DNA from 2 places in the Caldimonas brevitalea genome. Region 1 is predicted to be linked to the other one. Evidence: riboswitches for the same ligand, from Rfam matches in the RefSeq annotation. Region 1 holds a riboswitch; the other holds the start of a gene.
What was found. Region 1 has a riboswitch for glycine ahead of AAW51_RS02335 (trimeric intracellular cation channel family protein). Riboswitches for the same ligand answer to the same signal wherever they lie in the genome.
Positions count from the first base shown of each region.

Region 2: another riboswitch for glycine. It lies ahead of gcvT (glycine cleavage system aminomethyltransferase GcvT); the one in region 1 lies ahead of AAW51_RS02335 (trimeric intracellular cation channel family protein).

Region 1 covers NZ_CP011371.1:530,839-538,419, reverse strand. Annotated here, with positions in the region: gene AAW51_RS02340 (ABC transporter substrate-binding protein) at 1-866, opposite strand, end outside; gene AAW51_RS02335 (trimeric intracellular cation channel family protein) at 1,068-1,682, opposite strand; glycine riboswitch at 1,736-1,829, opposite strand; glycine riboswitch at 1,830-1,917, opposite strand; gene AAW51_RS02330 (hypothetical protein) at 2,114-2,368, opposite strand; gene cspE (transcription antiterminator/RNA stability regulator CspE) at 2,406-2,615, opposite strand; gene infA (translation initiation factor IF-1) at 2,729-2,989, opposite strand; gene AAW51_RS31300 (hypothetical protein) at 3,549-3,608, opposite strand; gene AAW51_RS02315 (MBL fold metallo-hydrolase) at 3,711-4,580, opposite strand; gene AAW51_RS02310 (GlxA family transcriptional regulator) at 4,733-5,734, shown strand; gene AAW51_RS31150 (glycosyl hydrolase) at 6,035-7,581, opposite strand, start outside.
Region 2 covers NZ_CP011371.1:2,015,555-2,023,135, reverse strand. Annotated here, with positions in the region: gene AAW51_RS08925 (CoA transferase subunit A) at 1-430, opposite strand, end outside; gene AAW51_RS08920 (LuxR C-terminal-related transcriptional regulator) at 604-1,152, shown strand; gene AAW51_RS08915 (PLP-dependent cysteine synthase family protein) at 1,185-2,333, opposite strand; gene AAW51_RS08910 (acyl-CoA thioesterase) at 2,352-2,771, opposite strand; gene AAW51_RS08905 (SDR family oxidoreductase) at 2,790-3,572, opposite strand; gene AAW51_RS08900 (electron transfer flavoprotein-ubiquinone oxidoreductase) at 3,863-5,545, shown strand; glycine riboswitch at 5,860-5,953, shown strand; glycine riboswitch at 5,962-6,096, shown strand; gene gcvT (glycine cleavage system aminomethyltransferase GcvT) at 6,149-7,267, shown strand; gene gcvH (glycine cleavage system protein GcvH) at 7,358-7,581, shown strand, end outside.

The DNA of each region.
Region 1 (7,581 bases):
AAGGACGCCCGGCGCTCGTTGGCGAGGTCCTGGATGATGGTCTGCACCATCATCGCGCCTTCCACCGCGGGGCCGGCGCGCTCGGGCAAGGTGCGGAACGACAGGGTCCAGGGGCCGTACAGCGGGCCCTCGAAGCGCGCCTGGGCGCGCGCCTCGGCGAGCACCGCGAGCTCGGCGCCCAAGGTGTAGCCGAGGATCACTTCCGCCCCGGCGGCGCGGGCCTGCTGCACTTGCTCTGTGAGCCGGCGCACGCCTAGGTCGAAGCGTGCGGTGTAGACGGGCTTCAGTTGCTTCTCGGCGAGGAACTTCTCGACGTCCTTGAGGCCCCCCTCGCCGTAGCCGGTGGCGTCGGCGAACACGGCGACCCGCGTGTAGCCGCGCTTGACGATCTCGTCCACCAGGAAGGCCGCCTGCAGCGTGTCGCGCGCCGACATGCGGAAGACAAAACTCTTGTCGGCCGGGTACTTGGCCGTCACGGCCGACCCGGTCGCCACCGGCACGACCAGCAGGTGCTTGTGGTCCTGGAACACATCGAGCGACTTCAGGGCCACACCGGTGTTGCAGTAGCCGACCGTGAAGTCCACCTTCTGCTTGAGCACCAGGTCCTCGGCCTGTCGGCGGCCTTCGTCGGGGTCACCCTTGTCGTCGCGCGTGACCAGTTCGAGCTGCCGGCCCAAGTAGCCACCCACCTCGTTGATTTCCTTGACCGCCAGCTCGGCGCCGAGGCGGGCGCTGTGACCGAACTCCTGCGATCCCCCGCTGAGGGGGCACACGAAACCCACCCGCAGCGGTTGCGACGCCTGTGCGTTCGCCATCGCGGCGAACGATGCGAACCAGGCGGCAAGCAGCACTCGACCCATCGTCATGTTTTGTCTCCAGGTTGTGTTTTTTGGCGATGTTGCAACTGCTTTCATTTGGTGAGCATCAGGTGGAACCCTCCTCCGTGGAGGGCTCGACGTGACATATGCGGCCGCGGCGGGTTGGCTCGGGGCGGAAGCAAAGCCCGTGTTGCCCGGCCTACAGTCTCAGCCCGATGTAGGCTCGAAGTGCCCGGCGCAGGCGTGAGCTCAGTCCCAGCGCTGGCGATAGGAGAACGTCGGCAGGCGCCAGCCGCGCCAGACGGCGCACAGGCGCAGTGTGAGTCCGGCGGAGAAACTGATGGCCGTGTTCAGGTCGTCCGCGACACCGTATTCGCGCAGCAGCAGGAACAGCAGGCAGACCGCAAGAGACACGACGGCATAGAGCTCTTGGCGGAACACGACCGGGACCTGGTTGCACAGGACGTCGCGCAGCACCCCGCCGAAGATGCCGGTGATCATGCCCGCCATGATGACGACGGGTGGTGCGTAGCTCATCTGCAGGGCCACGTCGCTCCCGATCAACGAGAACGCCACCAGGCCCATGGCATCGAGCACGAGGAAGATGCGCTTGAGGTGATGCAAATACCTGGCCACCAACGTCGTCAGCAGGCCAGCGGAGATGACCAGGTACACATGGGCGGGATGCTGGGTCCATCCGACCGGAAAGTGCCCGAGGATGACATCCCGCAGCGTGCCCCCACCGAGTGCCGTGACGAAGGCGATGACGGTGACGCCGAAGAAATCCATGCTGCGGCGGCCGGCGGCGAGAGCGCCCGCCATGGCTTCGGCGGCGATGGCGACAAGGTAGACGATGGTCAACATCAGGACTCCAGAGTGGACGCAGGACGCGCGTCACGCCGACGTGCACCTGCTGCGCCTCTCCCCCTGTCCTTGAACCTGAGAGTTTCAGCTGCGCCTGCAGCCTGCCCCTTCGGTGGGCCGTGACGGCCACTCTCCAGTCGGCGAAAACGTGCGACTGCGGTCCTTTTGCCTGAGCGATGATGGGAGTTTGCGCCTTCGGCGGGGGTTTGCGGCCCCGCTCTCCCGCAGTGCGCGACCATGTTACTTCAGCGGCAGCCTTGCCGTCTGACGGCCTGCTGAGGCGACCTCGACGGGCCACGGAGGGCGAGGCCAACGTAAAGGTTCGGCATTGGACATGGGCGCGGGAAAGGCCCAAATGAAAACGCCCAACCGAGAGGGGTTGGGCGTCGCGCATTTTTGGGCGCACAGGAGAGCGACCTCTTGAACACCGCCTAGTCGTGCGGCGCGTGACCGATGGCCAGGTACCTGCCGATGTCGTGCTCGAAGGCGGCAATCGTGTGCTCCGAGATGGGGACGTGCAAGAGCACGGTTCGCGCCACTTCGGCATGCACCACGAAGCGCTCCAGCACTTCATGGCGCGCATCGTCCGGCAGTGCGTGCAGCACCGCTGTCATCAGCGCATCGAGCGCGATGAGCGAACCCTTGAGCTCGCAGATCCGCTCGGTGGTCTCTTGCAAGTCCTTCATCGGTTCCGCCGAGGGACGCAGCAGGAGTGCAGGTGCGTCAGATCGTGCGGATGCGCGACGCCTGCGGACCCTTCTGCCCCTGCGTCACTTCGAACTCGACGCGTTGGTTTTCGGTCAGCGTCTTGAAGCCGTTGCCCTGAATTTCCTTGAAGTGCGCGAAGAGATCCTTGCCGCCATTGTCGGGGGCAATGAAGCCGAAGCCCTTGCCTTCGTTGAACCATTTCACAGTACCGGTTTCGGTGGCCATATCGTCATTCCTTGATGGATTCGTTAAAAAGATGCCCCAGCTTTCGCCGGTGCAGGTCAGCAGCTTCCTGACTTGGAAGCCGAGTGATTGAAATGCTTGCGAACCGCTGACCATCAGCGACGCGGTTGTCGAGAAGAAGGCGCCAAACCTCGGCGCTCGAGGTGGCGGAAAGTGATGCGCCCCTTCGTCAGATCGTAGGGGGACAGTTCCAGGGAGACGCTGTCGCCGGCCAGGATGCGGATGTGATGCTTGCGCATCTTTCCGCCGGTGTAGGCGATGAGCTTGTGCCCGTTCTCCAGCGTCACCCGAAAGCGGGAGTCCGGCAGGATCTCGTTCACGACGCCGTGCATCTCGATCAGTTCTTCTTTGGCCACGGTGTTCACTCCTGGTTCGTGGATGGGGGACGGGCGGTGCGAGACAGGGCCTGACAAGGGCCTGCTCACATGGCAGGGGCTGTGCGAGGGCGGCGCTCGGGCACCAACAAGTCACTGCCGGCGTGACCCGCGAGGGTCGACGAGGGTGTCTCGGGTTTACGCTCGGTCTCTGCGGCTCGAAGGCGGTTTGCAACCGCTCGGTTCGGCACACGGGAAAGTTCGCGCCAGCATGGCACTTCCGCGTGTGTGCCGTGCTCCCGACGTTGCCTCTCGTTTTGGGGAAGAGAGGGCGGGAAAGAATCAAATTGGGCCGAAAACAGTCCGAAAACGCAGACCGGCGGCACCGACAGGATAAGGGCCCGAAAGCACCCGCCAGCGCGGGAAAAGGCCCAAGAAAATGCCCAACCGAGAACGGTTGGGCGCTGAATCTGGTCACGCAGTGTAGCACTGGTTCGAACGTCCTGCTCGGTTCGCGAAGAAATCGAACACGTGCATGTCTTTGACGCGAGGCGTGCGTCCCTGCGGCAGGGGCAGTCCAGGCGCCGGCGACCACCTTGACTCACTTCGTTCGCGCGGCCTGCCGCCACAACACGGCTGGCAAGCCTCCGCACAGCATCAAGACGGTGCTGGGCTCCGGGACAGGAGGTCGAGGCAAGTTTGCTAGGGCTTTGCGTGCGCCGACGCGGCGGGCAGCAGATGAATGGGCGCTGGAAGCCCCGGCCTACAACCGGTAGGTCTCGCCGTCAGCCGGCACCAGCACGCGCTGCGGGTCCATCCCCTTCTCGGCGATGAAGTCACGCAGTTCCTGGCGCGTTTGCATGCCGTGGTTGACCGCCTCCATGTGGGTGCCGATCACTGTGGCCCGCGGGGCGGCCTGATAGGCACGCGACAAGTCTTCCTTGCCCATGATGATCGCGCCTTCCAGCCCCTCGATCCTCGCATAGCCGGTGTTCAGGATGATCACGTCCGGCATGTACTGCTTGAGCGCGTCTTCGACCTGTTGGTTCCACACGGTGTCGCCCGCCACATAGACCGTCTTGCGGCCAGGACGCTGGAAGACGACACCCGAGACAGACCCGAGCAGTTTGCCGGCGACGACCATGGTCTTGTCATCGCCATGCTGACCACCGGTCTTGCTCAGGCGTGTGCCGTTGAACATCGTGTGCTCACCGAGCACGCGCACGTCCGTGAAGCCGTCCTGGCGGATGCTCGCCGCATCTTGCTCATCCTGCGCAAAGATCGGCACCCCTTTCGGCAGGCGCTGCCTGGCCACGTCGTCCCAGTGATCCAGATGGGTGTGGGTGACGATGACGGCGTCGGCCTTCATCACCTCTTCGAGGGGCAGCGGCAGTTCGACCAGCGGGTTGCGCAGGTGGCTGTTGCAGGTGCCTGCGAACCCCGGGTAAGCGCCCTTTTCAGCCAACAACGGGTCGATCAGGTAGGTCGCGCCAGCGTAGGTCACCTTGAGCGTGGCGTTGCGGATCTGCTGGACCTGCACCGTCTGGTCGGTCGTGGACGTCTCGGCCTTGTGAGTGCCGGCACCCAGTGCGTCAGCCGCGAGGGGCGTGTGGAAGAGGTCAGAAGGATTCATGTCTGTCTCAGTGTTCGAGGTGGATGAAGGCGCGCGACGGCCGTCGAGGGCGTGTCAGGATTTTCTGGAGGACGAACGCCGCGGGCCATCGGCCCAAAGGACGACTGTCGATAGAATCGGGCCAATTTCGTCACCCCCTCCCGAGTTCGCCCATGCAAGCCATACGTGTCGCCGTCGTCGCCTTCGAGGGGGTCAGCCTGTTCCACCTCTCGGTTCCCGCGCTGGTGCTCGGCGTCGAACCCGCTCCGGCGGGTCTTCCGCGCTATGAGGTGAGGTACTGCTCTCCACGACCTGGCCCGGTGCGCTGCTCGCAAGGCATGGTGATCGACGTGCCGGAAGGTCTGGGCCCGATGTTCGACGCCGAGCTGGTGATCGTGCCGGCCTGGAGCCATCCGGCCAACCGCGCCCCGGCGGAGTTGATCGACGCGCTGCGCAAGGCGCACGAACGGGGTGCGCAAGTGGTGGGGCTGTGCCTGGGCGCCTTCGTGCTCGGCGACGCCGGCCTGCTGGATGGCCGGCGGGCGACGACACATTGGGCCTGCCGCGACCTCTTTGCGAAGCGCTTTCCAAAGGCCGACTTCCGCCCCGATGTGCTTTATGTCGACGACGGCGGTGTCACCACCTCGGCCGGAACCGTGGCCGCAATCGACTGCTGCTTGAATCTGGTGCGCCAGCGGCACGGCGCTGACGTCGCCAACCGCGTCGCCCGGCTGTTGGTGACGCCGCCCCATCGGCAGGGCGGACAGGCGCAGTTCATCGAGCAGCCGGTGCCGGAACTGCCCAGCGAGAACCGCTTGCCCGGCGTGCTGGAATGGGCGCGTGCGCGCCTGGGCGAACCGCTATCGCTCGACGTGTTGGCCGACGTCGCCCACATGAGCCGACGCACGTTCACCCGGCGCTTCCGGGAGGCCACCGGCACGACCGTGGTGAAGTGGTTGACCGGCGAGCGGGTCGCGCGGGCGCAGCAACTCCTCGAGACCACCGACCTGCCCATCGAGCAGATCGCAACGTCGGTGGGCTTTGCAACGTCGTTGTCGCTGCGTCAGCACTTCGCGGCGCAGTTGGGCACGTCGCCGTCGTCGTATCGGCGCGCGTTCTTCCACGCGCGGCGCAGCGGTGAGTCGATGCCAGCGGCTGCGGCTCACAATGCTTGAAGCAAGGCCTGGGCGGTCTTCTCACCGCCCGTCCTCCCCGCTATCAAGCGACACCGTCATCCTTTGGTTTGCCAGTCCTCGAGGGCACGAAGGATGAGCGGGTGACCGCCGCCCCAGCCCCCGGCCCCGTGCGGCGCCTGTCCCGGGTCGTTCCACGCGCGGCAGACGTGACCCGCCTGGCTCTTCAAGGATCGCTCTTTCGACAGCCCATAGAAAACGCCGCCTTGCACCGATAGGTCTCAAGGCGGCGTGTCGAAGGTCAGGCGACTGCCGGTCGGGCAGCCCCCGGGTCCAGCCTGCTCAGCGGCGCAGCATCACCGGCTCCAGCCCGAGGGTGATCCGGCGCGAGGCGGGCAGTGCAGACGAGGTGTTCTGCAGCGTCGCCGCCGTCGACACCGTCCAGGCGTCCGGCAGTTGCACCTGCTGGCCTTCCACCGTCGACCACAGCACATACTGGTACTCGGTGCCACGCTGCAGCTTGAACACATAGACCTGGCCGTTCAACGCATACGCGTCCAGCAGTCGGGCCCCGCGCATCCAGCTCACCATCGTCGAGTAAGACGTCGACGCTTCGGTCGGCGTGCGGAAGTCGTCTTCCACCATGCGCGCCAGCGCGTCACCGCTTTCCCAGATGTGGTAGTTGAAGTTGCTCACCCCCTTGGCCCACATGATCATCAGCGCACGCGCCGTCGACGAGCGCACTTGCTGCTGCGTCGGCACGAAGGTGGCGCAGGTGGTGGTCAGCGCATCGCAACCCGGCGCACCTTCCGTGTTCCACAGCGGCTTGTTGCCCACGCCGTAGTTGTTCATCATCTGGCGCACGTTGCCGATCATCGGGGCCAGCTTCTCGGGCGAGGTGCTGAAGTACCAGTGGTAGCCGATGTTGTCGACGTGGGCACCGCCGCCGGCGGCCAGGAAGTTGTTCAAAAAGCCCATGCCCTGGCCGCTCGTGACACCGGGCGACACCAGCACGTTGGTCGGGTCGACCGCCTTCACTTCCTCGTGGGCGATACGCGCCATCTCGACCATCTGCTGCATCGTGCCGTTGTAGTGCGGCTGGTAGTCCGGCTCGTTCCACAGCTCGAAGTACTTGATCTTGCCCGCGTAGCGGCGTGCCACCTCGCGCACATAGTTGCGCCAGTCGTTCATGTTGGCCGGAGCACCCGCCGCGCCGTAGCCGTACAGGCCCTTCTCGGAGGGGGTGCTGGAGGCCCACGCCGGCGTCTGGCCCAGCGTGTACAGGATGGCCGCGTTCGGGTCGTTGCGCTTGACGAAGTCGACGTACATGTCCAGGCGCTTGCCGCCGCCGCTGCCGCTCGCCCACGACCACACGCCGCGGCTCGGCTCCAGGTCACGCCAGGTGGTGCCGGTGTTCCACAGCCGCACCACGTGGTGGCCCACTTGCGGGTAGTTCTGGTGGCGGCCCAGCTTGTTCACGTGCATGCCGAACAGCGTGTCGGGGATCGGCGCGGTGCTGAACGGGGCCAGGTCGTTGAACTCCAGCTGTTCGATAGTGACGTCGTCGATCCACAGGTTCGCGCCGGGGGTGCCCGAGGCGATGCGCAGCGTGCCGGTGGTGGTGCCGGGGTAGGTGCCGGTGATCTCGACCTTTTGCCAGGTCGAGTTGGCCTGGACGGTCTTGGTGCCGAAGGCGTCCCAGGGCGGCGCGTCGCGGCGCATCTGCACCGTCACGCTGGTGGGCACGTCGGTGCGCACCCACAGGGTCGAGCGGTAGGTCTTGCCGCGGGCGAAGGCATACGGGTAGGTCAGGTGGGCGTCGCCATTGGTCTTGCTGGTCATCCGAAAGCGCTGCGAGGCGCCGCTGCGGACGTAGCCGGCCCGGGTTT
Region 2 (7,581 bases), 1.5 Mb from region 1:
TCACGTACGGCACGCCATCGAACTCGCGCACCTCCTTGCCTTCGGCCACGATGGTGCCGACCCCCGTGCGGGTGAAAAAGGCCGGAATGCCGGCGCCGCCGGCGCGCAGCTTCTCGGCCAGCGTGCCCTGCGGCGTGAACTCCAGCTCCAGCTCGCCCGACAGGTACTGACGCTCGAACTCCTTGTTCTCGCCGACGTAGCTCGAAATCATCTTGCGGATCTGACGCGTCGCCAGCAGCTTGCCGAGCCCGAAGTTGTCGACGCCGGCGTTGTTCGAGATCACGGTCAACCCCTGCACGCCCGACGCCTGCAGCGCGTCGATCAAGGCCTCGGGAATGCCGCACAGGCCGAAGCCTCCCACGGCCATCAACTGGCCGTCCTTGACGATGCCCTGCAGCGCCTCGGCGGCGCTCGGATACACCTTGTTCATCTGAGTCTCCTTTCGAGCCAACGGAGTGGTGGACGGCCCACAGCGTACTACCTATCGGCATACGTAGAATCGCCTAAGGGGACGCCCTCGATGGCGCCGCAACCCTTGTGCCCGCGCAGGCATCGCCGCGCGTGCGTCGCTTCCCGCTTGTGCGCCCGTCGGGTGTCGCCGCCATGTCCGATCCGATCGACTACCGCACTGCTTTCGAACTCGCCCCGGTCGGCCTGGTGCTGTCGCGCCACCGCGTCATCGTGGACTGCAACCAGGCCTTGGCGGAGATGTTCCGCACCTCGCGCGAACTGCTGACGGGCCAGTCCTTCCAGGTGCTCTACCCGAGCCCGGACGAGTTCGAGCGCACCGGCGAGCGCATCGCGCCCATCCTCAATGCCAGCGGCCGTTATGCCGACGACCGCATCATGAAACGGGGCGACGGCGAGTTGTTCTGGTGCCACGTCACCGGCAGGGCGATGGAGCGCAGTTCGCCGCACGCGGCCGGCATCTGGTCGTTCGAAGACCTCTCAGCGCGCCGCGCCGTAAAGGCCGAGCTGACCGGGCGCGAGCGCGAGGTTGCGGCCTTGCTGATCGAGGGCCGCACCAGCAAGCAAATCGGCAAGACGCTCGAGATCAGCCACCGTACCGTCGACATCTACCGCGCCCGCTTGATGCGCAAGTACAAGGCGTCGACGACTCCCGAACTGGTGCAGCGGCTGCTTGCGATCTGAGGTGACGGGGGAGCCCGGGCGCCCAGCGTGGATCAGGCCGCGCCCAGGGGCGCCAGCTCCCCGGCCAGCCGCCAGCGCTCGGCCAGCGGCGCCGGCACGACGGCCTGATCCATCCATGCCGCCATCGCCCGCTGCTCGTCGTCGCAGACCCAGCCGACGGCTTCCAGCCAGCGTCGGTCGTGGTAGGTGTGGGCATAGCGCTGCCCGCCGTCGCACAGCAGCGTCACCACCGACCCTGCCTGCCCCTGCGCGCGCATCGCCTGCATACAGGCCAGCGCGGCCACCACATTGGTGCCGGTGGAGGCACCCACCGGCCGCCCCAGCCGCTGCGAGAGTGCATGCATCGCGGCAATCGACCACAGGTCGGGCACCTTGACCATCGCGTCCACCACATCGGGCAGGAAGGACGCCTCGACACGCGGCCTCCCGATGCCTTCGATGCGCGACCCTTCGGCGAGGGTCAAAGTCGGGTCTCGGCTGATGTAGTGGTCGAAGAACACCGAACGCTCTGCATCGCCGGCACAGACGCGGGTGGCATGGTGGCAATAGCGCACATAGCGCCCCAGCGTCGCGACCGTGCCGCCGGTGCCCGCACTGCACACCAGCCAGGTCGGCTCCGGGTGGGGCTCCAAACGCATCTGGCCGAAGATGCTCTCGGCGATGTTGTTGTTGGCCCGCCAGTCCGTGGCCCGTTCGGCGTAGGTGAACTGGTCCATGTAGTGGCCGCCCAGTTCCTCTGCCAGTCGACGCGATTCGCTGTAGAGCGCCGTCGGATCGTCCACCAGGTGGCAACGCCCGCCCTGGAACTCGATCGCCGCGATCTTCTCGGCCGAGGTGGTGGCGGGCATGACCGCCACGAACGGCAACCCCAGCAGCCGCGCGAAATACGCCTCGGACACCGCCGTCGAGCCGCTCGACGCTTCGACCACCACACTGCCTTCGTGCAGCCAGCCGTTGCACAAGGCGTAGAGAAACAACGAACGCGCCAGGCGGTGCTTCAGGCTGCCCGAAGGATGGCTGGACTCGTCCTTGAAATACAGATCGATGCCGGCGAAGCCGGGCAATCGCAACGGGATCAGATGGGTGTCGCTGGAACGCTGGAAGTCGGCCTCGATGCGGCGCACGGCTTCCAGCACCCAGTCGCGGTCGGGCCGGCGGCCCGCGGTGTGCCGGGAGTTCATCCCGGGAGGTTAGCAGCCCTAGGAAATGGCCGCCCGCAGCCACTCGGGCAGCGGCACCGACTTCTGTTGCGGAAAGTCGATCCACACCGTGGTGGCGCCGCCGGCCGCATACAAGGTTCCCGGCGTGTCGGCCCGTTCCAGCGTGATGAAGGTGTCGAAGCTGGAACGGCCCGGGTTCGCCACATAGTGCCGGGCCAACACCTCGCCCGGGTATTCGAGCTGGCGATAGAAGTTGCAGAAGGCGTTGGCGATCACCGGCCCCTGGCCCGCCGGGTCGGGGGCGCCGCCCAGCGAGTGCAGCCACTCGATGCGGATCGTTTCCAGATAACGGAAGTAGACGGCGTTGTTGACGTGGCCCATCGCGTCCATGTCGCCCCAGCGGATCGGGATCCGCATCTCATAGGTCAGCTTCTTGTTCTCGGGGATCTCGATGCGCATCTGGTCCCGCCGTTGTCGTCAAACGCCGAAACCGTCGTCCGCCGAGATCACCGCGCCGTTGATGAAGTGGCTCTCGTTGGAACACAGCATCACCACCAGTGCGTCCAGGTCCTTGGGCTGCCCGAGCCGCTTGCGCGGCAGCATGTTGATCAGCTTCTGGCCCTGCTCGCTTTCCCAATGATGGTGGTTGATCTCGGTGTCGATGTAGCCCGGGCAGACCGCATTGACGTTGATGCCGAAGCGACCCCATTCCAGCGCCATCGCGCGCGTCATATGGATCACCGCGCTCTTGCTCATGCAGTACACGCCGATCTGTCCCAGCACACGCAGGCCCGCCATCGACGCGATGTTGACGATGCGCCCCCCGGTGTAGGTGCCCGGGGCCGCCCCGCGCGCGCGCGCCAACATGCGCTTGCCGACTTCCTGGGCGACGAAGAACGCGCCGCGGGTGTTGGTGTCGAAGATGTAGTCGTATTCGTCGGGCGTCACGTCGGTCAGCTTCTGCGTGGTGCTGACGCCCGAGTTGTTGACCAGGATGTCGATGCCGCCCACTTCGGTTTCGGCATGCGCCACCGCCGAGCGGATGCTGTTGATGTCGGTGACGTCCAGGCCCACCACATGCGCGTCGCCGCCGGAGGCCTCGATCTCGGCCCGCAGCGTCTTCAGGCGCTCGACCCGCCGACCGGCGAGCACCACCGCCGCGCCGGACGCGGCCAAGGTCTTGGCGAACTGCGTCCCCAGACCGCTGGAGGCGCCCGTGATCAGCGCCACGCGCCCCGAAAGATCCATGCTGTATGCCATCGCTACCACCTCTTTGCTTCGTATACGTCGTGACCAAGCGGGGCCGCTGGCGGGCCTCGCGTACTGCCGCAAGGATAACGGCAGCGGACTGTGATCAGGTGTCGCTGCCCGGACATCCGGGCCAACCGCGGTGCAGGACAACACCCCGCGCAGTGCAAGATTGAGACATCCCCTCGTGCAAAGAATAGAACGGTCGTTCGTTTTTTTGCCGCGGCCCGATAGAATTGCGGGAAGCTCGCGTCGAGCCCCCACTCGAGCCCCCACATAAATACGATTGAAGGAACGAGACGATGACGCCGCAACAGATCCTGGAGCAGTACGGTCCCCGCGAATCGATGGAATACGACGTGGTGATCGTCGGCGGTGGCCCCGCCGGCCTGGCCACCGGCATCCGCCTGAAGCAACTGGCGGCTGAAAAAGGCCAGGAGGTTTCGGTTTGCGTGCTCGAAAAAGGCTCCGAGCCGGGCGCCCACATCCTGTCCGGCGCGATCATGGACCCGCGCGCGCTGAACGAGTTGATTCCGAACTGGAAGGAACTCGGCGCGCCGCTGAACCAGCCGGTGACCGGGGACAGCTTCTTGTTCCTGACCGAAGGCGGTGCCCTCAAGAGCCCGATCCTGCCCGAGTGCTTCCACAACGACGGCAACTACGTGATCAGCCTGGGCAACGTGACCCGCTGGCTGGCGCAGCAGGCCGAAGGCCTGGGCGTCGAGATCTTCCCGGGCTTCTCGGCAGCCGAAGTGCTCTATAACGACGACGGCTCGGTCAAGGGCGTCGCCACCGGCAACCTCGGGCTCGGCAAGCACGGCGAACCGCTCGACAGCTTCCAGCTCGGCATGGAACTGCATGGCAAATACACCGTCTTTGCGGAGGGCTCGCGCGGCCACCTCGGCAAGCAGCTGATCGCCAAGTTCAAGCTCGACGCCGGCAAAGACCCGCAGAGCTATGCCATCGGCATCAAGGAACTCTGGGAAGTCGAGCCCGGCCGTCACAAGCCCGGTGAGGTGTTGCACACCGCCGGCTGGCCGGTGGACCCGAGCACCTACGGCGGCGGCTTCCTCTACCACATGGAGGACAACAAGGTCACGCTCGGCTACATCACCGGCCTCGACTACAGCAACCCCTGGCTCAGCCCGTTCGAGGAGATGCAACGCTGGAAGACCCACCCGCGCATCCGTGAAGTGCTCGAAGGCGGCAAGCGCATCAGCTACGGCGCCCGCGCCATCACTGCCGGCGGCATCCTGAGCCTGCCCAAGACGGTGTTCCCGGGTGGCGCGCTGGTCGGCTGCGAGGCCGGCTACCTCAACGTCAGCCGCATCAAGGGCAGCCACGCCGCCATCAAGACCGGCATGCTGGCCGCCGAAGCCGCCTTCGACGCGGTGACGGCCGGCCGTCAGCACGACGAGCTGAGCGCCTACCCCGCCGCGTTCGAGAAGAGCTGGCTCTACGAAGAGCTCGACAAGGCGCGCAACTTCAAGCAGTGGTTCAAGAAGGGCCTGTACGTCGGCACCGTGATGAACGGCATCGAGCAGTGGCTGCTGCCCAAGCTCGGCTTCAAGGCCCCACCGTGGACGATCCACCGCCCGGCGCCGGACCACACCTATCTGAAGCCGGCGGCCGAGTGCGCCAAGATCACCTACCCGAAGCCGGACGGCAAGCTGACCTTCGACCGGCTCAGCTCGGTCTTTGTCAGCAACACCAATCACGGCGAAGACCAGCCGGCGCACCTGACGCTGAAGGACGCGAGCGTCCCGGTCAACATCAATCTCGCCAAATACGGCGGGCCCGAAAGCCGCTACTGCCCGGCGGGGGTTTACGAGTTCGTCCCGAACGAGAGCGGTGCCGGCGAGCGCCTGCAGATCAACGCGCAAAACTGCGTGCACTGCAAGACCTGCGACATCAAGGACCCGACCCAGAACATCGTCTGGGTGACGCCGGAAGGCGGCGGCGGGCCCAACTACTCGGGGATGTAAGCGAGGCGGGGCGAGGCCCCGCCTGCGCGGGCGGCGCGCCCCTCCGGCGCGCCGGCCGACCGTCTCCCGGTGGTCGCGCGCCCTCTTCCTTTCCCTCCTCTTCCGACCTCCCCGCTCCCGCCTCTCTTCTCGCATCGTGGTCGCCCGACCGGTGCTGCGCGAGCCTTTGCCGTGCGCCGGGTGCGCCGAGTGGGCAAGCGATGCAGAATGGTCCGGCCCTGGCTGTCTGGCTCGTTTTTGCCGGCGTGCCGCCGGTCGGCTTGCTTCCGGACCGTTTCCACTCCTGCCCCAATCGCCGCAGGCGCCGCTATACTGCGGCGCAGTCAGGAGAGAGCTTCCCCGGAAGCCGCCGAAGGCGCAGAGCGGAACCCCGCTCGAACGCTCAGGCAAAAGGACTGACGCTCGTCCCCACCCGGACGATCCTCACTGGAGAGAGGCCCCAGGTCGACGCTGCAAGTCAGCCGACGAGGGGGCCCACCGAAGGGGCAAGCCGTCTGCGCTGAGCAAGCGCCGCGGCCAATCTCTCAGGTAAAGCGGACAGCGAGGGCAGCCCACTGCAACGAACTCGTGCAGTGGTTATGCCTTATGCCCTCGGAGACCGTGATGCCCGACACCACCGCCCTGCTCAAGACCCCGCTGCACACCCTGCATCTCGAACTCGGTGCCCGCATGGTGCCGTTCGCCGGCTACGAGATGCCGGTGCAATACGCCGGCATCATCGCCGAGCACAAGCAGTGCCGCGAAGCGGCTGCACTGTTCGACGTCTCCCACATGGGCCAGCTGCGGCTGTCCGGCGACGACGCTGCCCGGGCACTCGAATCGCTGGTGCCCGTGGACGTGGTCGACCTGCCGGTGGGCAAACAACGCTACGGCTTCTTCACCAACCCCAACGGCGGGTTGCTCGACGACCTGATGATCACGCGGCGCGCCGACGACCTGTTCCTGGTCGTCAACGCCTCCTGCAAAAACGCCGACATCGCCCATCTGCGCACCCACATCGGCCACCGCTGCCAAATCCAGCCGCTGCCCGACCGCGCCCTGCTCGCGCTGCAAGGCCCCAAGGCGGCCGTGGCGCTGGCCCGGCTGAACGCCGACGTCACCAGCCTGACCTTCATGAGCGGCAACACCTTCGAGCTGGCCGGCGCCGCCTGTTTCGTGACCCGCTCGGGCTACACCGGCGAGGACGGCTTCGAAATCTCGGTGCCGGCCGAGCAGGCCGAGGGGCTGGCGCGCGCGCTGCTGGCCCAACCCGAGGTCGCGCCGGCCGGCCTTGGCGCGCGCGACACCTTGCGCCTCGAAGCGGGTCTGTGCCTGTACGGGCATGACATCGACGCCAACACCACGCCGGTGGAAGCCGGGCTGACCTGGGCCATCCAGAAGGTGCGCCGCCCTGGCGGCGCGCGCGAGGGCCACTACCCGGGCGCCCTGACCCTCGCCAACCAGCTCGCACACGGCCCCACCAACAAGCGCGTCGGCCTCGTGGGCCTCGAACGCGCGCCGGTGCGCGAAGGCACCAAGATCGTCGACAGCCACGGCCACGCGCTGGGCCATGTGACCAGCGGCACCCTCGGCCCGAGCGTCAACCAGCCGATCGCGATGGCCTACCTGCCGGTCAACCACACGGCGCCCGGCGGCACGGTCTATGCCGTGGTGCGCGAGCGCCACCTCCCGATGCAGGTGCGCGGAATGCCATTTGCCCCGCATCGGTATCACCGCGGCTGACGCCCCGAGGTGGCGTGCGGCGCCTGCGCGCCGGCGCCTGCCTACCCCCGCCCCCGATTCCCCTTTCCGAGAACAGCAGGAGCTGCACACATGACCGTGAAATACACCCCCGACCACGAGTGGATCGAGCTCACCGGTGACGACGACATCGCCACGGTGGGCATCACCCAGCACGCCCAGGACGCCCTGGGTGACGTGGTGTTCGTCGACCTGCCCGCCGTCGGCGCGACGCTGGAGCAGAAGGCCATCGCCGGGGTCGTCGAGTCCGTCAAGGCGGCAGCCGACCTGTATGCCCCGGTGAGCGGCAGCGTGAT